DNA from 2 places in the Paraburkholderia sp. CNPSo 3281 genome. Region 2 is predicted to be linked to the other one. Evidence: riboswitches for the same ligand, from Rfam matches in the RefSeq annotation. Region 2 holds a riboswitch; the other holds the start of a gene.
The links. Region 2 has a riboswitch for thiamine pyrophosphate ahead of M3I56_RS24935 (FAD-dependent oxidoreductase). Riboswitches for the same ligand answer to the same signal wherever they lie in the genome.
Positions count from the first base shown of each region.

Region 1: another riboswitch for thiamine pyrophosphate. It lies ahead of thiC (phosphomethylpyrimidine synthase ThiC); the one in region 2 lies ahead of M3I56_RS24935 (FAD-dependent oxidoreductase).

Region 1 is NZ_JAMBPS010000003.1:366,178-377,023, reverse strand. It holds gene thiC (phosphomethylpyrimidine synthase ThiC) at 1-1,810, opposite strand, end outside; TPP riboswitch at 1,913-2,042, opposite strand; gene M3I56_RS05655 (GreA/GreB family elongation factor) at 2,130-2,537, opposite strand; gene M3I56_RS05650 (EamA family transporter) at 3,322-4,206, shown strand; gene M3I56_RS05645 (entericidin A/B family lipoprotein) at 4,399-4,536, opposite strand; gene M3I56_RS05640 (DUF1328 family protein) at 4,711-4,872, shown strand; gene M3I56_RS05635 (bacterioferritin) at 4,929-5,471, shown strand; gene M3I56_RS05630 (MFS transporter) at 5,488-6,702, opposite strand; gene M3I56_RS05625 (phosphodiesterase) at 6,816-7,643, opposite strand; gene M3I56_RS05620 (ABC transporter ATP-binding protein) at 7,666-8,706, opposite strand; gene M3I56_RS05615 (ABC transporter permease) at 8,703-9,605, opposite strand; gene M3I56_RS05610 (ABC transporter permease) at 9,676-10,500, opposite strand; gene M3I56_RS05605 (ABC transporter substrate-binding protein) at 10,521-10,846, opposite strand, start outside.
Region 2 is NZ_JAMBPS010000029.1:39,312-50,157, reverse strand. It holds gene M3I56_RS24970 (glutamate synthase-related protein) at 1-230, shown strand, start outside; gene M3I56_RS24965 (glutamate synthase subunit beta) at 335-1,801, shown strand; gene thpR (RNA 2',3'-cyclic phosphodiesterase) at 1,984-2,544, shown strand; gene M3I56_RS24955 (D-amino acid dehydrogenase) at 2,578-3,870, opposite strand; gene M3I56_RS24950 (MFS transporter) at 3,920-5,215, opposite strand; gene M3I56_RS24945 (SDR family oxidoreductase) at 5,493-6,260, opposite strand; gene M3I56_RS24940 (ABC transporter ATP-binding protein/permease) at 6,257-8,014, opposite strand; TPP riboswitch at 8,326-8,440, shown strand; gene M3I56_RS24935 (FAD-dependent oxidoreductase) at 8,698-9,846, shown strand; gene thiS (sulfur carrier protein ThiS) at 9,889-10,086, shown strand; gene M3I56_RS24925 (thiazole synthase) at 10,167-10,846, shown strand, end outside.

The DNA.
Region 1 (10,846 bases), on a different contig from region 2:
GGGTGATCTTCATCGAGCAGAAGTGCGGGCCGCACATCGAGCAGAAGTGCGCGACCTTGGCCGAGTCCTTCGGCAGCGTTTCGTCGTGGAATTCGCGCGCCTTGTCCGGATCGAGGCCGAGGTTGAACTGGTCTTCCCAGCGGAACTCGAAGCGCGCCTTCGACAATGCGTTGTCGCGCACCTGCGCGCCCGGATGCCCCTTCGCGAGATCGGCCGCATGCGCTGCGAGCTTGTACGTGATGATGCCTTCCTTCACGTCGTCCTTGTTCGGCAGGCCCAGGTGTTCCTTCGGCGTGACGTAGCAGAGCATGGCCGTACCAAACCAGCCGATCATCGCGGCGCCAATGCCAGAGGTGATGTGGTCGTAGCCCGGCGCGATGTCGGTGGTGAGCGGCCCGAGCGTGTAGAAGGGCGCTTCCTGGCACCAGTCGAGCTGGAGATCCATGTTCTCCTTGATGAGCTGCATCGGCACGTGGCCCGGGCCTTCGATCATCACCTGCACGTCGTGCTTCCACGCGATCTGCGTGAGCTCGCCGAGCGTCTTCAGTTCGCCGAGCTGCGCTTCGTCATTGGCGTCGTAGATCGAGCCGGGACGCAGGCCGTCGCCGAGCGAGAAGCTCACGTCGTATTCCTTCATGATTTCGCAGATCTCTTCGAAATGCTCATAAATGAAGGATTCCTTGTGATGCGCGAGGCACCACTTGGCCATGATCGAGCCGCCGCGCGAGACGATGCCCGTCATGCGGTTCGCGGTGAGCGGCACGTATTGCAGCCGCACGCCCGCGTGAATCGTGAAGTAGTCCACCCCCTGCTCAGCCTGCTCGATGAGCGTGTCGCGGAACATTTCCCACGTGAGGTCTTCGGCCTTGCCATTGACCTTTTCGAGCGCCTGGTAGATCGGCACCGTGCCGATCGGCACCGGCGAGTTGCGGATGATCCACTCGCGCGTTTCGTGAATATGCTTGCCGGTCGAGAGGTCCATGACCGTGTCGCCGCCCCAGCGGATCGCCCACGTCATCTTGTCGACTTCTTCGCCGATCGACGAGGTGACCGCCGAATTGCCGATGTTCGCGTTGATCTTCACGAGGAAGTTGCGGCCGATGATCATCGGCTCGCTTTCCGGGTGGTTGATGTTCGCGGGAATGATCGCGCGGCCGCGCGCGATTTCGTCGCGCACGAACTCGGGCGTGATTTCCTTGAGCGCGTTCTCGCCGAAGGCGGCTGCGCCGAACGCCTGGCCCGGATGCTGGCGGCCCATCATCGCGGCGAGCTTCGCGCCGTTCGGGCCGCTGGCCTTGAGACTTTCCAGATACTCGGCGCGGCGCTGGTTCTCGCGAATCGCGATGTATTCCATCTCCGGCGTGATGATGCCCTGACGTGCGTAGTGCATCTGCGTGACGTTCTTGCCGGCCTTCGCGCGGCGCGGCGTGCGGTGCAGGCCCGGGAAGCGCAGCTCGGCCGTCGCGGGGTCGGCGGCGCGCTCGCGGCCGTACTCGGAGGAAAGGCCCGGCAGCGCTTCGGTGTCGCCGCGCTTTTCGATCCAGTTCTGACGCAGCGCGGGCAAGCCTGCACGAATGTCGATCTTCGCTTCAGGGTCGGTGTACGGACCCGAGGTGTCGTAGACGTAGATCGGCGGATTCTTCTCGCCGCCGAAGCCCGTGGGCGTATCCGCCTGCGTGATCTCGCGCATCGGCACGCGGATATCGGGCTGCGAACCGGTCACGTAGATCTTGCGGGAATTGGGCAGCGGCGCGATCGCGGCTTCGTCGACGTGCGCGTTGGCGGAAATGAACTTCGGATTCGCGTTCATGCGTCTCTCTCCATGCAAAGCAAAGTGGGAACAGCGGCTTAGCAGGAGACGAGACGGAACGTGGACGGACTTCGCTGTGATGAGGTGAGGCGTTGAGCGATGTTGCGAAGTCCGGACGCTTCCCTGCGCTGGCATTATCCAGATCAGGTTCAAAGGGTATTTCTCACCCGCGAAATACGCTGCACGACTTTCGTTCGATGCGGCGCATGACGCAGGACCCCCGCGTAAGCAAGGCCAAACAATACACCGTGCTGCGACGATCTGGCAAGTGCCAACTCGCGTGCAATGTGCCAGGCGTGGTGAGTCGTGTATGCGGAACTTACAGCGTGAAATCCTTCGAGGCTTCGGGCTGAAACAGGATACGTTCGATCTTCAGCGTTTCGACCGCGCCGCCCGGCGTCGTGAAGCGCACGGCGTTGCCGCGCTTCGCGCCGAGGAGCGCGAGACCCGCGGGCGAGAACACGTTCAGGCGCCCGGCGTCGACGTTCGCCTCATGCGGATAGACGACGGTGTACGTGAGGGATGCGCCGTTGCGCTCGTCCACGAGCGTGACCTGCGAATTCATCGTCACGACGTTGGCGGCCATGTCGCGCGCCTCCACGATCACGGCGTGTTCGAGCAGCTCGTCGAGCATAGTCTGTCGCGCGGGGGAGGCGCCGGGTTCGGCGGCGCATTTTTCGAGGCGGGCAACATCGAGTTCGGTGAAGTAACGGATTTTCTTTGACATGGCAGTTCTCCTTGCGATCCAGAAAAGATTCGAGGTAGCGGTGAGGGCTGGCGGGCGAAAGCGCGCAATCGGGCGCGGGCCGCAGCGGGGCGCAACGGATCGGCCCGGAGCCCGACCGAACGGCTCCGATGGGTTGGGGGAGGCGGGTTCAGTGCGGACGCCGGGCGGCGTAGAGCGGGGCGGACAGGGACGGCAGGGCGCGCGCTCGGGTGTCGAGAGACCACGGCGTCGTTCGCTCGCGCTCTGCGCGTGAGCGCGCCGGCGCGCCGCGCGAATGGCGCGGCGGCAAGGCGGATACGGGGCGCGAAACGAGCGAAAGCATGGCGAGTGGCGTGTACGAAAACCGACTGATGAAAGTTAAACGAAAGGTTGTGTCATGCTAGCACGATCCAACCAGCGTGGCGTGACGCGGTCGGCGAACGTCGATATGGTGCGCGATCGGCCGTCCTGGCTTGCGTCGCTCCCACTGTGACGCGCACGCAACGAATCGCCGCGCATAAAGCATCCTGAAAGCCTCCGCACCGCCCGGCGTTGTTGCATAATGCGCTTCGCCCGTCCCGGGTGTCCTTCGTACCCCGTCTTTTTTCGCGTTCTTGCGCATCTGCACCATGCCGTCGAGCTTTACCCGTCCCGCCGCCTTGCCGCCGGGGCGCCGCGGTCCCCTTTCATCATACGCCGCGGTGAAATGACGATGCCTCCCCGTATGTCTTCCCGCGTGAGCACTCAATCTTTTCTCGCCGGAGCCCAGCAGGCCGCTGCCGCGCTATGGCGTTTCGCGCGCACCGTGCGGCTGCCGCAATCGCGCTCCGGGCGCGTCGCGCTCTCCCTCGCCGTCGTCTACTTCGTCTGGGGCTCGACGTATCTCGGCGTGAAGGTCGCGCTCGATTCGTTCCCGCCGCTCCTGCTCTCCGGCTTGCGCAATCTGTTCGCCGGGATCGGCCTGTTCGTCTTCGCCATGCGCCGGCGGCCCGTCATGCCTACGCTGCTCGAAGTGCGCAACGCAGGCGTGGTGGGCACGCTGCTCGTGGGCCTGTCGAGCGGCATGCTTGCCTACGGCATGCGTACCGTGGGCACCGGCAAGGCGGCCGTGATGGTCGCCACGGTGCCGCTGTTCGCGACCGTGATTTCGGCGGTCACCGGGCGGCGCGTGGCGAAGGCCGAATGGGCCGCGGTCGCGCTCGGCCTCGTCGGAATCGCCATCCTGAGCCATGGCGGCGCCGCGTCCGGGTCGGCGGGCGGCAGCCTCGCGATTCTGTGCGGCGCGCTCTTCTGGGCAATCGGCGCGCATCTGGCGGGCAAGCTCACGTTGCCGACCGATCTCTTCGTCGCGACGGCGCTGCAGATCGGCCTTGGCGGCGCCATTTCGACGGCGGTCGCGTGGATCAGCGGCGAACGCATGGGCGAGCTGCATTTCCTGCCACTCCTCGCGTTCCTCTACCTGCTGTTCATCGGCACGATGGCCGCCTATGTCGCGTATGGCTATCTGATCCGCCATACCAGCCCGCTCGTCGCGAGCAGCTGCATGTACGTGAATCCCGTGGTTGCCGTCGCGCTCGGCGCGCTGCTGCTCGGCGAGCCGGTCACGAGCGCAACCGTTGTGGCGACCGTGCTGATTCTCGGCAGCGTGGGTCTGTCGTTCCTGTTCGACGACCGCCGCCGCACTTCCTGAGTTCATCCTGACTTCGCGAGGCACCTCGCGTCAACGCCGCGTTGTGCGCGCGGCCGCTGTGCAAGTGAGGCGCACAGCGGCCGCGACTTTATGGTTCACCGGTGATCGATGCCGGCAGCGCACGTACGGGCTACGTGCGCGCTACGTGCGCGCGTTAGCCGTCACCCTGGCGCCTTTACCGTCTGCCAGACACTATTTCGCCTTTTCCGCGGAGTTCGTGAGGGCGTGGCCGCCTGCGGAAACGTCCTCGCCGGCACCCGCCATCGTGTTGCAGGCCGAGAGCGCTGCCAGCGAAGCGGTAACGAGAAAGAGGGCAATCAGGCGTTTCATGAGGAAGTCCTCCACGTAACGTATCAAGGGAAATCACTCTCCAGCATGTCCCGTGCCCGGTCATTTGTGCCGCCATGCGCCTGCGTATGTGCATGCGTCGGGTCCGCTGCTTGCGCTAGCGCTGACGCAGGCGCGACATAGCGCAGCACATCCGCCCACAATGAGGACTACGCCATGCTTCACTACGCCATCGTGTTTTTCATCATCGCGATCATTGCCGCCGTGTTCGGCTTCACGGGAATCGCTGCGGGCGCGGCCGAAATCGCCAAGATCCTGTTCTACATCTTCCTCGTGGTCTTCGTCGTCACGTTGCTGCTAGGCGTGATGCACCGATGATGCGCGCCATGCAAAGCCAACCCCACTCATGCATGCCATGTTCGAAGGAGAGTCAGATGTCGAAGACACACGCTTCGTTTGAGTTCGATCTCAAGCGCGTACGCGATGAGGCACGCCGCAATCTCGACCAGGGGCCGGTCACGCCGGACTACCCCGCGAATCGCCAGACCGTGCTCAAGCTGCTCAACGATTCGCTCGCCACGGAACTCGTGTGCGTGCTGCGTTACAAGCGGCACCATTTCATGGCGAAGGGCATCGAGTCCGAGTCGGTGGCGGCCGAGTTTCTCCAGCACGCAACCGAGGAGCAGCAGCACGCCGACATGCTCGCGGCCCGCATCGTGCAGCTAGGCGGCGAGCCCGACTTCTCGCCGGCGACGCTGGTCGAGCGCTCGCACTCGGAATACAAGGAAGGAGCCGACCTGAAGGACATGATCCGCGAGAATCTGATCGCGGAGCGCATCGCTATCGAGAGCTATCGCGCGATCATCAATTATCTCGGTCACGACGACACCACCACGCGGCGCATCTTCGAGCAGATCCTCGCAACGGAGGAAGAGCATGCCGACGACATGACCGACTTGCTGTACACGCGCAAATAGCGCTTGCCGCTAGCCCTCAGGAAGAAGTCTGCGCGCCCGCGCCCATGCGCGGGCGCGTTGCATGGTGAATCCAGCCGGCGAGCGCCGTGAATGCGATGCCCGCTCCACACACGCCGATCCAGCCGAATGCGTGCCAGGCGGTCACGCCCACAGCGGAACCGGTCGCGCCGCCAATGAAGTAGCAGACCATGAACACCGTATTCACGCGGCTGCGCGCCTCGGGGCGCAGCGCGTAGATGCGCGACTGATTCGAGATCTGCGCGGCCTGCACGCCCACGTCGAGCACGATCACGCCGATCACGAGGCCGATCAGGCTCGTGCTGGAGAAGGCGAAGATCACGAAGGCGAGCGCCATCAGCACGATCGACATCGTGATGACCGCGCGCGGCCCGCGCTTGTCGGCGGAGCGCCCCGCCATCGGCGCGGCCAGCGCGCCAGCCGCGCCGACGATGCCGAACAGGCCCGCTGCCTGTGGCCCGAGATGGAACGGCTCGCCCGCGAGCAACAGCGTGAGCACGGGCCAGAAGAGGCTGAACGCGGCGAAGAGGCACGCGCCTGTCGCCGACGCTTCACGCAGTCCGGGCAGCTCCAGCACGAGATGCCACATCGAGCCCAGCAGCTTGCCGTAGCCGAGCTTCGAGGTCGGCTGGCTCTTCGGCAGCTTCTTCACGATCACGAGCGCGAGCACGAGCAGCGCGACGATCGACGCCCCGAACACCGCGCGCCAGCCGAAGTATTGGCCGACGAAACCGGCCGCCGTACGCGCGAGCAGGATGCCGAGCAAGAGGCCGCTCATGACCGTGCCCACCGCGTGGCCGCGCGCCTCGGGCGGCGCGAGTTCCGCGGAAAACGGCACTGCCTGCTGCGCGATGGTGGCGAGGATACCGATCGCGAGGCTCGCGCCGACCAGCACGCCAAGCGATGGCGCGGTGGCCGCGACGAGCAGCGCGACGCACAGGCCGGCGGTTTGCAGCAGGATGATGCGGCGGCGGTCGTAGCGGTCGCCGAGTGGCGCGAGCAGCAGCATGCCGGCTGCGTAGCCGAGCTGGGTGCCGGCCGGCACGGCGCCGATCCACGCGGCGCCGGCTGGGAAGCTCTGGCGGAAATCGTCGAGCAGCGGCTGGTTGAAATAGATGTTCGCGACCGTGACGCCCGCGATGGTCGCGAGCAGGAGCAGCAGGCCGCGCAGCGACTGGCTTGCGCGAGCGTTTGCGGAATCAGGTGTGGACATGTGCGAATGCGGGCGGCGCCCGGTGATATGGAAGGCAGGCTTCGAGCGTGCCGATCATACCGGAGCCCGCACAATCGCGCTGGCGGTGCGGGAGCGCGCCGCCAGTCGCGCTTTCAGGCAATCAGCTCGCCCGAGGGCTCGTAGAACGGATAGGGGCCGTCGAACGTGTCCACGTAGCCATGATGCGTGACGATCCCGCCCTGCGGGTCGTAGCGATGCAGCGCGAAGGCGGGCGGCTCCAGCGTGAAGGTGGAGGGCGCGTCGGGCGCGAGGTCGAGCGTGACCTGGTGGGCCGGCGCGGGCACGGCCGCAGCGATCGTGCCGCCGAAGCGCACGAACATGGGCCGGTGCACGTGACCGCACAGCACGCGCTCGACGTTGGGGTGCTGCGCCACGAGCGCTTCGAGCGCCTGCGCGGCGCTGTCGTCGAGCCGCATCGCATCCATATGGCCGATGCCGCAGTCGAACGGCGGGTGATGCAGCGCAACGATCACGGGCTTGCCGCGCGCCGCGTCGAGCTGCTGCGCGAGCCACGCGAGGCGCGCTTCGCAGAGCGTGCCCGCGCTTTGCCCCGGCTGCATGGAGTCGAGCGCTATCACGCGTAGCGCGCCGAGGTCGACGGCGTACTGGATGAACTCGCCGCCTTCGCGCAGTTCAGGCCGCTCGGCAAACACTTCGCGCAGCGGCTCGCGCGCGTCGTGGTTGCCGATCAAGAGCCAGTACGGAATGTCGAGCGTGTCAAGCAGCGTTTTCAGGTGCCGGTATTCCTCGATCGAGCCGTGGTCGACGAGGTCGCCGGTCATGAGCACCGCGTCGGGGCGCGGCGTGAGCGCGTTCAACCGTGCGATGGTGCGTGCGAGGCTCGCGGCCGTATCGACGCGGCGATAGGCGAGCGCGCCAGGTGGCTTGATGTGCAGGTCGCTGATCTGGGCGAGCAGCATGGTAGTCCTCATTTTGTAAGAATTACGCGAGCGCGATGAGCGCTTCGGGGGCGATCGAAATGCCGACCGGTGTGCCGCGTGCCAGCTCGACGCGGCCCGCCACGTCGACGAGCAGGGCATCGGGCGCCGCGCCGCCGATCGTCAGACGCGTGCGCTCGCCGAGAAAGGTCGCCTGCTCGATCACGCCGCGTAGTTGCGCGCCGACAGGGTCGGCGAGCGTGGCGTCTTCGGGGCGGAAATACAGTTCGGCGGCTCCGGTGGTCTGGGGCGCGCTGGCCGGCACGGCGCCGCCGCTCGTGCGCAGCATGCCGCCTTGCCATTCTCCGGCGATCCGGTTGAGCGTGCCGACGAATTGCGCGACTGCACGGCTCGCAGGCTGGAAGTAGATCTCGCGCGGCGTGCCGATCTGCTCGATGCGGCCCGCGCTCATCACGACGATGCGGTCGCCCAGCTCCATCGCCTCGGCCTGATCGTGCGTGACGTAGACCGTCGTCACGCCCAGCTCGCGCAAGAGCACGTTCATCTCGCTACGCAAGGTGTCGCGCAGGCGCGCATCGAGCGCGGTGAGCGGCTCGTCCAGCAGCAATACACGCGGGCGCGGCGCCAGCGCGCGTGCGAGCGCCACGCGCTGGCGCTGGCCGCCCGAAAGCTGGTTGATGGGCTTGGCCGCGTGCGCTTCGAGACGCATCATCGCGAGCAGTTCGTCCACGCGTGCGCGCGCGTCGGCGGCGGGAACGCGCTGGATCTTCAGGCCATAGCCGATGTTGCCGCGCACATCGAGGTTCGGAAAGAGGGCATAGTTCTGGAACACCATGCCGACCTTGCGCTGCTCGATGGGCAGCGCGGTCACGTCCTCGTCGCCGAAGGCCACGCGGCCGCCGGCGTCGGGCGTTTCCAGACCCGCGATCATGCGCAGCGTGGTGGTCTTGCCGCAGCCCGAAGGGCCGAGCAGCACGAGCGTTTCGCCCGCACCGATCGCGAGATCGAGCGGTTCGAGCACGCGCGTGCCGCGAAACGTCTTTGCGCAGCGCGTGAGCGTAATCGGGATCGGTTCGAGCTTCATTCGGCATCCTTGATGTTCTTTTGCTGGCCTGCGAGGCGCTGCTTGCCAGATGGCTTTCCTGAGGAGCCAGGCACGTCCACGCCGAGCCATTGCATCGCCACGAGCAGCGGCATCGTCATGAGGAAGAAGAGGATCGTGTAGGCGCTGCCCACTTCGATGCGCAGCGACGCGTAGGTGTCCGCGAGGCCGACTGGCAGCGTTTTGGTGTCGGGCGTGTGCAACATCCACGTGAGGTTGAATTCGCCGATCGAAAGCGTGAGCACCGCGAGCGCGCCCGCCACGATGCCGGGCCGCGCATTGGGCACCACGATGGTCCTGAAGCGCTGCCAGAAGCTCGCGCCGAGGCTCGCCGCGCCTTCTTCGAGCGTGCGCAGATCCGCCGACGCGCACACGGCCGCCACGGGCCGCACCATGAACGGCAGCGTGAACACCACGTGGCCGACCACGATGAACGCCGCGCTCATGCGAAACGCGCTGAAGCCGCCGTACACCACGAGCAGGGCGAGCGCCGAAGCGAGGCCGGGCAGGGCCACGGGCAGCACGAGCAATTCCTCGATCAAACGCGAAAGGCGCGTGCGGCTGCGCGCGAGCGCATAGCCTGCGGGCACGCCGGTCACGAGCGTGATGACGAGGGTGGCGGCCGCCACTTCGAGCGAGAGGAAGACGCTCCCGTGATACTGCGTCCAGACCTGGTCGAGCCAGCGCAGCGTGAGGCCGCTGGCCACGCCGCGAAAATAATTGACGGTGAGCCCCGCGAGGATCGACATCGCCACGGGCACGACGAGAAACGCGCAGGTGGCGAGCGTGACGAGCCATTGCGCGCACGCAATCCATGCGCGCGCCGAGGGCAGCGCGAAGCGCCGCCGCGCGGCGGGCGGCTGGTCGGGCGCTTCGTGCATGTCTTGCGCCGCGGAAGCGGCGCAATTGACGGCCGAAATCATTCTGGAGTCCTCGAAAACCATAGCGTGCTCATGCCGTGGCCGCGACGGCCGCGCCCGTCACGCTGCGCGCGAGCGTGAGCACCGCCCACGTGACGAGACCGAGCACGATCGAGAGGCCGGCAGCCGTGACCATGTTCGCGTTGAGCGTGAACTCGGTATAGATCGTCATCGGCAGGACGTCGATGTCGGTGGCGAGCGTGAACGCCGTGCCGAACGCGCCCATCGCGGTCGCGAAGCAGATCGCTCCTGCGGCGACGAGGCCGGGCGCGAGCGCGGGCAGGATCACGTCGCACAGCACACGCCACGACGACGCGCCAAGCGAGCGTGCGGCCTCTTCGAGCGAGCCGTCGAGCTGGCTTGCGCATGCCATCACCGTTACGATCACGCGCGGGATCGAAAAGTACAGATAACCCACGAAGAGTCCCGCCATCGAGTACGCGAACACCCAGCGCTCGCCGGTGAGCCGCAGCGAAAGCGCGCCGATCAACCCCTGGCGGCCGGCGAGCATGATGACCATGAAGCCGACCACCACGCCCGGAAACGCCAGCGGAAACGTGAGCAACGCGACGAGCGCGCGGCGCCCCGCGAACGCGCGCCGCGCGAGCAGAAGGCCGCAGATCGTCGAGATCACGAGCGTTGCCGCGGTCACCGCGGCCGAGAGCGCGATGGTCGCGCCAAGGCTCCTCATGTAACGGCCATTCGTGAGCAGTGCGCGATAAGTTTCGACGAAGTGGCCATCGGCGCTCACCTGCACGAGCGCGATCATCGGCAACAGCCAGAATGCGAGGAACACCGCGAGCGCGGGCGCGATGAGCGCCACGCGCCAGCGCAGCGGAAAAGTGAGGTCATGCATGGAAGTGATTGGCTGGGATATCAGTGCATGATCTGCAGATAGCGCTCGCCGAACGCCTGCTGCTGCGCCGCCATCTTCGCGAAGTCCACGGGTTTTGCGCGCGCATAGTCGCTCGCGGGCAGGAACTTCGAAGCCGCTTCCGGCGAGAGCGCGCTCGCGCGCACCGGGCGCAGGTAGGCATTGGCCCAGAGCTTCTGGCCTTCGTCGGAGAGCACGAAGTCGAGCACCTTCTTGCCGTTCGCTTCGTGCGGACCGTTCTTCACGAGGCTCATCACGTAGGGCACCGAAATCGTGCCTTCCTTGGGGATCACGAACTCGACGTTCGCGTGGTCCTTGTACTTAGCGC
Region 2 (10,846 bases):
AGCGCACCGTGGACCGCGCGCTGTGGCACACGGGTCAGACCGACGAAGCGCTGCTCAAGGGACTCGTCGAGCGTCACTTCCAGTTCACGGGCTCGACGCGCGCCAAGGCGCTGCTCGAAAACTGGGATGCGGCGCGCCGCCAGTTCGTGAAGGTGTTCCCGACGGAATACAAGCGCGCACTGACCGAACTCGGCGCGAAGAAGGCGAGCCAGGAAGAACTGGCCGCCTGATTCCCGCGACGACGACTGAACGAAGACGAAGCGCCCGCCGCGCTCACTGAAGCGGCGGCGGGCGCGGTCCCCTCACCGAATAGATAGAGATAGACGAGAACCCTATGGGTAAGGCAACCGGTTTTCTCGAGTTCGAGCGCCAGCATGAGGCGTACGAAGCACCGCTTACGCGCGTGAAGCACTACAAGGAATTCGTGGCGGCGCTCTCCGACGCCGACGCGAAGATCCAGGGCGCACGCTGCATGGACTGCGGCATCCCGTTCTGCAACAACGGCTGCCCGGTCAACAACATCATTCCGGACTTCAACGACCTCGTGTTCCGCCAGGACTGGAAGAGCGCGATCGACGTCCTGCATTCCACGAACAATTTCCCCGAGTTCACGGGCCGTATCTGCCCGGCGCCGTGCGAAGCGGCGTGCACCCTCGGCATCAACGACGATCCCGTAGGCATCAAGTCGATCGAGCACGCGATCATCGACAAGGCCTGGGCCGAAGGCTGGGTCGCGCCGCAAGTCGCGAAGCACAAGACGGGCAAGAAGGTTGCCGTGGTCGGTTCGGGCCCCGCGGGCCTCGCCGCCGCACAACAGCTTGCACGCGCCGGTCACGACGTGACGGTGTTCGAGAAGAACGACCGCGTCGGCGGCCTGCTGCGCTACGGCATCCCCGACTTCAAGCTGGAGAAGTGGCTGATCGACCGCCGCATGCGCCAGATGGAAGCCGAAGGCGTGACGTTCCGCACCAACGTGTTCATCGGCCGTGGCGAGCTGCCTGCGTACATCGGCAACACGGCGAAGGAAACCCTCTCGCCGGACGAACTGAAAGAGCAGTTCGACGCCGTGGTGATCGCAGGCGGCTCGGAAACGCCGCGTGATCTGCCTGTGCCGGGCCGCGAACTCGAAGGCATCTACTACGCCATGGAGTTCCTGCCGCAGCAGAACAAGGTCAACGCCGGCGACAAGCTGCCGAACCAGCTGCTCGCCAAGGGCAAGCACGTGGTCGTGATCGGCGGCGGCGATACCGGTTCCGACTGCGTGGGCACCTCGAACCGTCATGGCGCGAAGAGCGTCACGCAGTTCGAACTGCTGCCGCAGCCGCCCGAGGAAGAGAACAAGCCGCTCGTGTGGCCGTACTGGCCGATCAAGCTGCGCACGTCGTCATCGCACGACGAAGGCTGTTCGCGCGACTGGGCGGTGGCGACCAAGCGCCTCGAAGGCAAGAACGGCAAGATCGAGAAGCTGATCGCCGCGCGCGTGGAGTGGAAGGACGGCAAGATGGTCGAAGTGCCGGGCTCGGAATTCGAGATGAAGGCCGATCTCGTGCTGCTCGCCATGGGCTTCACGCAGCCGCTTTCGCCGGTGCTCGAAGCATTCGGCGTCGAGAAGGATGCGCGCGGCAACGTGCGTGCCTCGACCGAAGGCGAGAAGGCGTACTACACGTCGGTCGATAAGGTCTTCACCGCTGGCGACATGCGCCGCGGCCAGTCGCTCGTGGTGTGGGCGATCCGTGAGGGCCGTCAGTGCGCGCGCTCCGTCGATGCGTACCTGATGGGCGGCTCGGAGCTGCCGCGTTAAATCCAGTGTGCCCCGAATTCGACGGGACGCACGGGAGACGGCAGGAGACGCAACGACCGAAGCCGGGCACCGCGAGGGTGACCCGGCTTTTTTACGTCCGTGCTGCGGGTTTGCATGGGCGCGCGCCTCGCGTGAGAGGATTACCATGACGCGATTGCCCGACCGAACGAGGCCCGCCGATCATGTCCGAAGCCCGCGAGACCGATCGTGACACGCAGCAATGGCGGCGCTGCTTCATCGCGCTTTCGCCCACTGCGGCGTCGCGCGATGCGCTCGCCGCGCTGGACGTGCCGCCCAATGCGCGGCGCGTGCCCTATGCGCAACTCCATCTGACAGTGACGTTCATCGGCGCGATGTCGTTCGACCAGGGGCACGCGCTCTCGCGGCGGCTCGCCGAGCACGCGCCGCTCCTCCCGCCCGCGCAGGTCACGCATATCGAATGCTGGCCGGGACGCGCGCATCCGCGCCTGATGGTGGCCGTGCTCGCGATGTCGGATGCCTTCACGGCGCTCGACTGGCGCGTGCGCTCACTCATGGGAGACGTGGGATTGCCGCTCGACGCGCGAGCGTTCCGCCCGCACGTGACGCTCGCGCGGTTCGCGCGCGACGCCGTCGGCGCACCGGCGGCAAGCGGCGGGGAAGCGCTGCCGCCGTTGCGCTTCGAGTCGCTGGTGCTGTATTCGAGCACGCTGGCGAGGCAGGGCGCGCGCTACGAGGCGTTGGCGAGCGTCGCGCTCGCTTGAGGCGTCGTCGCGCGTTGCAGTCTTGACCGACGCTTAGTGGCGATACCGCGCCAGCGTCAATCCATCGAGATCGATTTCCGGCGAGCGCTGCGTGACGAGGTCCGCGAGCACGCGGCCCGAACCCATCGACATCGCCCAGCCCGTCGAGCCGTGCCCGACGTTCAGCCACAGGCCATCCACGCCCGACGTGCCGAGCAGCGGCGCGCCGTCCGGCACCATCGGGCGGCGCCCCACCCAGAATTGCGCCGACGAAGGCGTCGCGGCGTGCGGGAACCAGTCGTCGAGCACCTTCATGAGCGTTTGCAGCGCCTGCTCGCGCAGCGTCGCGCGGTGGTCGCCCAGCTCCGCCGTCCCCGCCACACGCAGATACGGGCCGAAGCGCGTGATCGCCGTCTTGAGCGACTCGTCCATGAGCGCGGCGCGCGGGGCCTTCTGCTCGTCGACCACGGGCAGCGTGGCCGAATAGCCTTTCACCGGATACAGCGGCACGCGCACGCCAAGCGGCGCGACGAGCGCCGCGCTCTCCACGCCCAGTGCGACCACCACGGCGTCGGCGGCGAGCGTGTGCGGTTCGCTATCGGCCACCTCGTTCAGGTCGGCGGGGCGCAGCACCTGGGCGGGCGCGCGGCGTTCCTCGCGTCGCTGCACCCGCAGCTCGCGGCGGTTGTTCGCCGTGCGCCGGCCGGGCACCGCGCGTACGCGCACGCCGTTCACCTTGCCGCCCGCGGCTTCGAGCGCGAGCACTTCGGTATCGAACAGAAACGTGACGCCGCGTGCTTCGCATACGGAGCGCAGTTCGCGCGTGAAGCGTGCGCAGTCGCCGGCATCGAGTTCGCGATAGACGATGCCCGCATCGCGCAGCACGCCGAGCGCCGGTTGCGCGAGTTCGAGGTCGTAGTCGCTGCGAAAGAGCTGGAGATAGCCCTGGCTGCGCCCGTACTCGAACGCGTGCGTGGCGCGAAACGCGTGCAGGCATTCGCGGCTGTAATAGGCGATGCGCTGCATGCGCTGCTTGTTCACGCGAAAGCGCGCGAGATCGCATTCGCGCAGCCAGCGCGCGATCCAGTGCCACTGCGCAGCGTCGAGCGTGGGCCGGAAGATGAGCGGCGAGGTGGGCTTGAACAGATATTTGATGAGCTTCGCGGGCATGCCGGGCGCGGCCCACGGCGTGACATAGCCGGGCGCGATGACACCGGCGTTGCCGAAGCTCGTGCCGAGCGCGACGCCCGGTTCCCGTTCGACGACCGTGACGTCGCAGCCTCGTTCGCTCAGATAGTACGCAGTAGCGACGCCGATCACACCGGCGCCGAGGACGATCGTTTTCATGCCGGTCGCACAACAGGGAGGGACGCTCGGTATTGCAGCATGTTCGCGCTCATCGTGCAGTGGACTCCGCAGACGCTCGCTCGCTTCCGGCAGCAGGCGCTTCCTCGCTCAGCACCTTGCCCTTCGTCTCCGGCAGGCACAGCGCCGCGACGATCACGAGCAGATAGCCCGCGCCGGCCACCATGCCGATCGCCTTCACGAGCGAGATGGTCTGCGCGAACGTGCCCACGAGAATGGGGAAAAACGAGCCGAGCCCGCGCCCGAGGTTGTAGCAGAAGCCCTGGCCCGAGCCGCGGATCGCGTTCGGGTAGAGCTCCGAGAGATACGCGCCGACGCCCGCGAAAATGCCTTGCACGACGATGCCGAGCGGAAAGCCGAGCAGGAGCATGGCGGTGTCGGTGATCGGCAGCATCGTGTAGGCCATGCCGAGCGCAAACGAGCCGATGGCGAACAGGATGAACGAGGCGCGCCGGCCGATCTTGTCGCACAGGATCGCGCCGACGATATAGCCCGTGAACGAGCCGACGATCAGCACGATCAGGTAGCCGCTCGTGTTGAACACCGAAAGGTGGCGCACCGTCTTCAGGTAGGTGGGCAGCCAGGTGGTGATCGCGTAGTAGCCGCCGAGCATGCCGGTGCACAGCGCGCTGCCGAGCAGCGTGGTGGCCAGATGCGCGGGTGCGAAGATCTGCATGAAGTGGCTTTGCATCGCGCCGCTATCGCGCGCGCGGCGCGTGGCGACGAACACGTCGGGGTCGCTCACGTTGCGGCGCACATAGAGAATCCAGAGCGCAGGCACGATGCCGATCCAGAAGCACGCGCGCCACGCGTATTCCTCGGGTAGCAGGGCGAAGAAGGCCCAGTACAGGATGGCGGCCGCGCCCCAGCCGAACGACCAGCTGCTCTGCACCGTGCCCACGGCCTTGGCGCGATGCTGCGGCGAGCGGATCGTTTCGGCCATCATCATCGTGACGACCGTCCATTCGCCGCCAAAGCCGATGCCCTGCAGCGTGCGCGTGGCGAGCAGTTGCCAGAACGAATGCGTGAAGCCGGAGAGGCAGGTGAAGAGCGCGAAGGTGGCGATGGTCCACTGCAGCACGCGCACGCGGCCGTAGCGGTCGGCGAGGATGCCGGCGAGCCAGCCGCCGATCGCCGACGAGATCAGCGAGCTGGTCGCGATCATGCCGGCCTCGCCCTTGGTCATGCCCCAGGTCGCGATGAGCGTCGGGATCAGGAACGAGTAGATCATGAAGTCGAACGCGTCGACGGCGTAGCCGCCGAATCCCGCGTAGAGCGTGCGCCGCTCGCGCGCGTTCAACTCGGTGAACCAGTGAAAGTAGCCCATCGCGTGTCTTCCCCCATATTTGTTGTGCGCGCAACGAACCGGGTGAGCGGCGCGTGCGGCGCTTGCGACCCGGCTCGCGCAGACGCGTTGGGTGGCGTGTGCGCTTGACGCTGGCGGGCTGCGCGGTGCGACGCCGCCCGTCTCCGGTGTGCTGGAGGGGTATTTTACGGTGCGAAACCGTGCTGAGGCGAGGGGCAATTTTTGGCGCCCGCTATCGTTGTATTCCGATATTTAGTTCGCTAGCGAGCGAACGATGGCGCGTGGGAACCGCACGGCGCTAGAGCGTGAGCCCGCCATCGACATGAATCACCTGGCCGGTGATGTGGCGCGCGGCGTCCGAGAGCAGGAAGGCGATGAGTTCGGCGACATCGGCGGGATCCGCCACGTGGCCGAGCGGCGTTTCCTGCGCCGCGCGCTCCCACACCGGCGCGTTTTCCGGCGTGGGACCCTTATCCTTGCGCGTATAGCCGGGCGCGACGCAGTTCACGGTCACGCCGTGCGGCGCCAGCTCCGCCGCGGCGGTTTTCGCCAGCGATTCGAGCGCGGCCTTCGCGGCGGCGGTGGCGGCGAACGGCGCGCCGACGCGGTAGCGGTGCGCGACGAGCGAACTCAGCGCGACCACGCGGGCGCGCGCCGAGCGTTCCAGCGCCGGCTGCGCGCGTTGCACAAGCGCCGCGAACGCGGCGGGCATGGCCGCGAATGCGCCTTCGAGCGACGCGGCGTCGAGCGCGGCGAGCGTCTGGCGCTGCGCATGCCCGGCGTTGGCGACCAGCTGGTCGAGCGTGCCGAAGTGCGCGAGCGTGGCGTCCACGAGTGCGCTCGCCTGGCCGGCCTGCACGAGATCGCCGCACGCGGTGGCGCAGGTCGAGCCGTGCTGCTCGCACTCGGCGGCGACGGCGGCGAGCCGGGCGCGCGACGCGTCATCCGCGCCGCGTGCGTGCAGCATCAACGCCGTGCGAGGCGCCGCGATGCGCCGCGCGAGCGCTGCGCCGATACCCGAGCCCGCGCCCGTGATCAGCACGACGCGCGCCGCGCTTGCGCTCACGCGGCAACCCGCTCTTCGGGCATGCGCTCGATCTCGAGCGTGTCGTGGTGGTACGCCGCGAGCGACTCGCGGTGGGCGACGCTCACGATCGCCGCTTTCGGCAGGCGCTCCATGAACAGCTTGTAGAGCCGGCTTTCGTTGTCGGGATCGAGCGCGCTCGTCGCTTCGTCGAGGAACAGATAGTCGGGCTTGTGCAGCAGTACGCGCGCGCCCGCGAGGCGTTGCTGCTCGCCCGGCGAGAGCACGCGCGACCAGTGCGCCGATTCGGCGAGACGATCCATGTACTCTTCGAGGCGGCAGGCGCGCAGCGCTTCGCGGCAGTCTTCGTCGCTGTAGTCGTCGGCGGGCGAAGGGTAGGTGAGCGCCGCCTTGAGCGTGCCGATGGGCAGATAGCTCTGCTGCGGGATGAACATCATGCGCGCATCCACAGGCGCGTCGATCGAGCCCTCGCCGAATGGCCAGAGGCCCGCGAGCGCGCGTATCAGCGTGCTCTTGCCCGCGCCCGAGGGGCCGCGCACGAGCCAGCGCGAGCCCGGCTTGATGGCGATGTCGCGCACTTCGGAGAGCGGCGTGCCGTTGGGCAGCGAGAGCTTGAGATGTTCGGTGGCGAGTTCGTTGTTGTCGATGAAGTGCAGGTTGATGCCGCCATGCTCGGTGGCGGGCGAGACCGATTCCTTCAGGCGCGGCGAGTGCACGACACGCACGAATTCGCGCAGACGATTCACGGTAGCGCGCCATTCGACCAGCGTGGAGTAACTGTTGATGAACCACGAGAACGAGTCGCTCACGGTGCCGAACGCCTGCGAGATCTGCATCAGCACGCCGAACGTGAAGGCGCCCGCGAAGTAGCGCGGCGCGGCCACCACGAGCGGGAAGATGATGGCGATCTGGCCGTAGAAGCTCAGCACGAAGGTGAGGCGCTTCGTGTACTTCATCACGCGCCACCAGTTGTCCTTGATGTGCGCGAAGAGGCCTTGCGCGTTGCCGCGCTCGGTGTCCATGCCGTCGTAGAGGGCGATCTGCTCGGCGTTTTCGCGCAGGCGGATCAGGCCGAAGCGGAAGTCCGCTTCCACCTTTTGTTGCTGGTAGTTGATCGACACGAGCGGGTGGCCGACCTTCTGGATCACGAGCGAGCCGAACACCGCATAGAGCGCGGCAGCCCAGACCATGTAGCCCGGAATCGCGAGCGGCTGGCCGCCCAGCGTGACCGTGAGCGCGCCCGCGAGCGTCCACAGGATCGTGATGAACGAGATCAGCGTGACGACCGTGGAGAGCAGGTCGAGCGTGAGCGAGAGCGTGGTCGTGGCGAACGACTGGAGGTCGTCGCTGATCCGCTGGTCGGGGTTGTCGGCGAGGCGGTCGCGCTCGATGCGGTAGAACGCGCCCTTGCCGAGCCACTCGCTCAGGAAGCGGGTGGTGAGCCACTGACGCCAGCGAAAGCCGAGCATCTGACGCAGATAGCGGCCATACACCGCGAGGATGATGAAGCCGAACGCCAGTTCGGTGAAGGTCATCAACAGCGGCGGGAAGCGCTTGACGTCCTTGGCCTGCAACGCGTTGTAGAACTCCGCGCTCCAGCCGTTCAGGCGCACGTTGATCCACACGACGAGCAGGTTCATCACGATGATCGCGACGAGCAGGCCCCAGGCGATCCAGCGTTCCTCGGAGACCCAGTAGGGCTTGATCAGGCTCCACGCGGTGATCTTCTGATGCTCGTTCTGATCGGGCGTGGCGCGGGCAGGTTGGTTGGTCATGTGCGTCCTGAAGGTGTGGCGGCCCGCTGGGGGCATGCGCTGCGCGCCGCACGGCGGCAGCGTTGCAGCGATTTTTGCAGCGATTCTGTCGTCGGGCGCTTAAGTGAGTCTTAACGGGGCACAGGCGGAGTCAAAACTGGCGCCTGGCGTGGAGGCAAAAGCGCACGCCGGCGCCGCCGTAGCGTGGCGCCCATTGTCTCACCGCGCGGGCCTGCGAGGCGAAAGAGGCGGGTTCAGGGCATTGTGCCAGACCAGCACCCCCGGCTCCGCCGAGGTTTGCGGGCCGCGCGCGTTTTGTGGTCTAATCGTCGTTGACGAAACAGGGGTGCTTCACCGGTATGCCGGGCATGCCGCCAGTGAGGCTGAGAGAAACCCTTTGCACCCGATCCGGGTAATACCGGCGCGGGAAGTTTCCAGAAAGTCTTGGCCGGCGCCCAGCCTGGTTTTTTCAAGGAGGGGGCGCCAGGTTTCCCGCCGGGCTGCGCTTTGGGCGCATGGGTTCGTACGAATTCCGCGAATTTTGTACAGGGCCGTCTACGCCGCATAGCCTCCACGGTCGGCCTTGCCAGCCGGTTTCGTCCTTGGGTACGTCTGCTGCTGCCGTACGGAAAGGATACGATGACCGCCTATTCTCTTTGTTCCCCGATTCTTATCGCGTTCGCCTTGCGTGACGGAGCGTCGTCATGAGCCGCGCCCGCAACCCTAACGTGGGCAGCGTGCCCGACTTCGCCGTGCTCGGCGGCGGCCTGAGCGGCCGGCTCGTCGCATGGCGTCTGGCCGGCGAGGGCCATCGCGTCGCGCTTTACGAGCGCGGCGGCCCCGAAGGCGGCGAAGCCGCGGCCTGGGTCGCGGCGGCCATGCTTGCGCCGCTCGCGGAGGCCGCCGTCGCCGAACTGCTCATCACCGAGCTTGGCGTCGCGTCGCTCGAATCCTGGCCGCGCATCCTGGCCGAGCTGCCGGAGCCCGTGTTCTTCCAGCGCAACGGCACGCTCGTGGTCTGGCATAGCGCCGATCGCACCGAAGCGCCGCTCTTCGAGCGCCGCGTGCGCGCCAACGCGCCGCGTTCGCTCGCCGATGCAAACTTCGTCGCGCTCGCCGGTGCGCAGCTCGACGCCGCCGAACCGGCGCTCGCCGGGCGCTTCGCGCACGGCTGGCTGCTCGAAGGCGAAGGCCAGCTCGACAATCGCCAGGCCCTGGCCGCACTGGCGGCGGGGCTCGCCACGCGCGGCGTGCAAACCCACTGGCACACCACGGTCGACGAGGCCAATCCGCCGCCTGCGCGCGTGACGATCGACTGCCGCGGGCTGGGCGCCAAACCTGCGCTGCCGGGTTTGCGCGGCATTCGCGGCGAAGTCGCGCGCGTGCACGCGCCGGGCATCACGCTCACGCGCCCGGTGCGGCTCCTGCATCCGCGCTATCCGCTCTATATCGCGCCCAAGGAACACGATGTCTTCGTGATCGGCGCGACCGAGATCGAAGGCGAGGACCGTTCGCCCGTGAGCGTGCGCTCGGCGCTCGAACTGCTGAGCGCGGCGTTTGCGGTGCATCCGGCGTTCGGCGAGGCGCGCATCCTCGAGTTGAACACACAGTGCCGCCCGACGCTGCCCGACCATCGCCCGGCGCTTATCTGGGACGGCAAGACCACGCTGCGCGTGAACGGCCTCTATCGGCACGGCTTCATGATCGCGCCGGAAGTCGCCGACGAAGCCGCGCGCTTCGCCGAGGCGCTGCTCGACGCCCGCGTGAGCGATGCCGATTCCTTCGAGGCGCTGCGCCGCGCGTCGCGCTGGGGCGACATGCTGCACGCGCAGGGCGCGCACGAGCCGGCCTGACGCCGCACCAGAAACAATCCGCAGTTTGAGAACGTATTTGCCATGGACATTCATATCAACCAGAAGCCGATCACGCTGCCCGAGGGCGCGACTGTCGCCGATGCGCTCGCCGCATTCGGCGCGCGTCCGCCGTTCGCCGTCGCCCTGAACGGCGATTTCGTGGCGCGCACCCAGCATGGCGCGCGCTCGCTCCAGGCGGGGGACCGCCTCGACGTCGTGAGCCCCGTGGCCGGCGGCTGAGCCTCGCTCGCCCAAGCCACCGGTTGCGCGCATCGCATGTATCGCGAGCGCGTTCACGACACCGCCAAGGATTCCTACCCATGACCACCACATCCACCGCCGACGCGCTCACGCTCTACGGCGAAACCTTCGCGAGCCGCGTGCTGCTCGGCACGTCGCGTTATCCTTCGCTGCAGTCGCTCGCCGACTCGATGGCCGCCGCGCGCCCCGGCATGATCACCGTCGCGCTGCGCCGCCAGATGAACGAGGGCACCGCCGAAGCCGGCTTCTTCGACCTGCTCAAGCGCCACGGTGTGCCGCTCCTGCCGAATACGGCCGGCTGTCTCACCGTCAACGAGGCGGTAACGACGGCGCACATGGCGCGCGAAGTCTTCGAAACCGACTGGATCAAGCTCGAACTGATCGGCGACGACTACACGCTGCAGCCCGACCCGGTCGGCCTGATCGAGGCCGCGTCGCGCCTCGTGAAGGACGGCTTCAAGGTGCTGCCGTATTGCACCGAGGATCTCGTGATCGGCCGGCGTCTGCTCGACGCGGGCTGCGAGGCGCTCATGCCGTGGGGCGCGCCGATCGGCACCGGCAAGGGCGTGATCAACCCCTACGGCTTGCGCGTGCTGCGCGAGCGCTTGCCCGATGTGCCGCTGATCGTCGATGCGGGCCTGGGCGTACCTTCGCACGCGTGCCAGGTGATGGAGTGGGGTTTCGACGGCGTGCTGCTCAACACAGCCGTTTCGCAGGCCACGCACCCCGCGGCGATGGC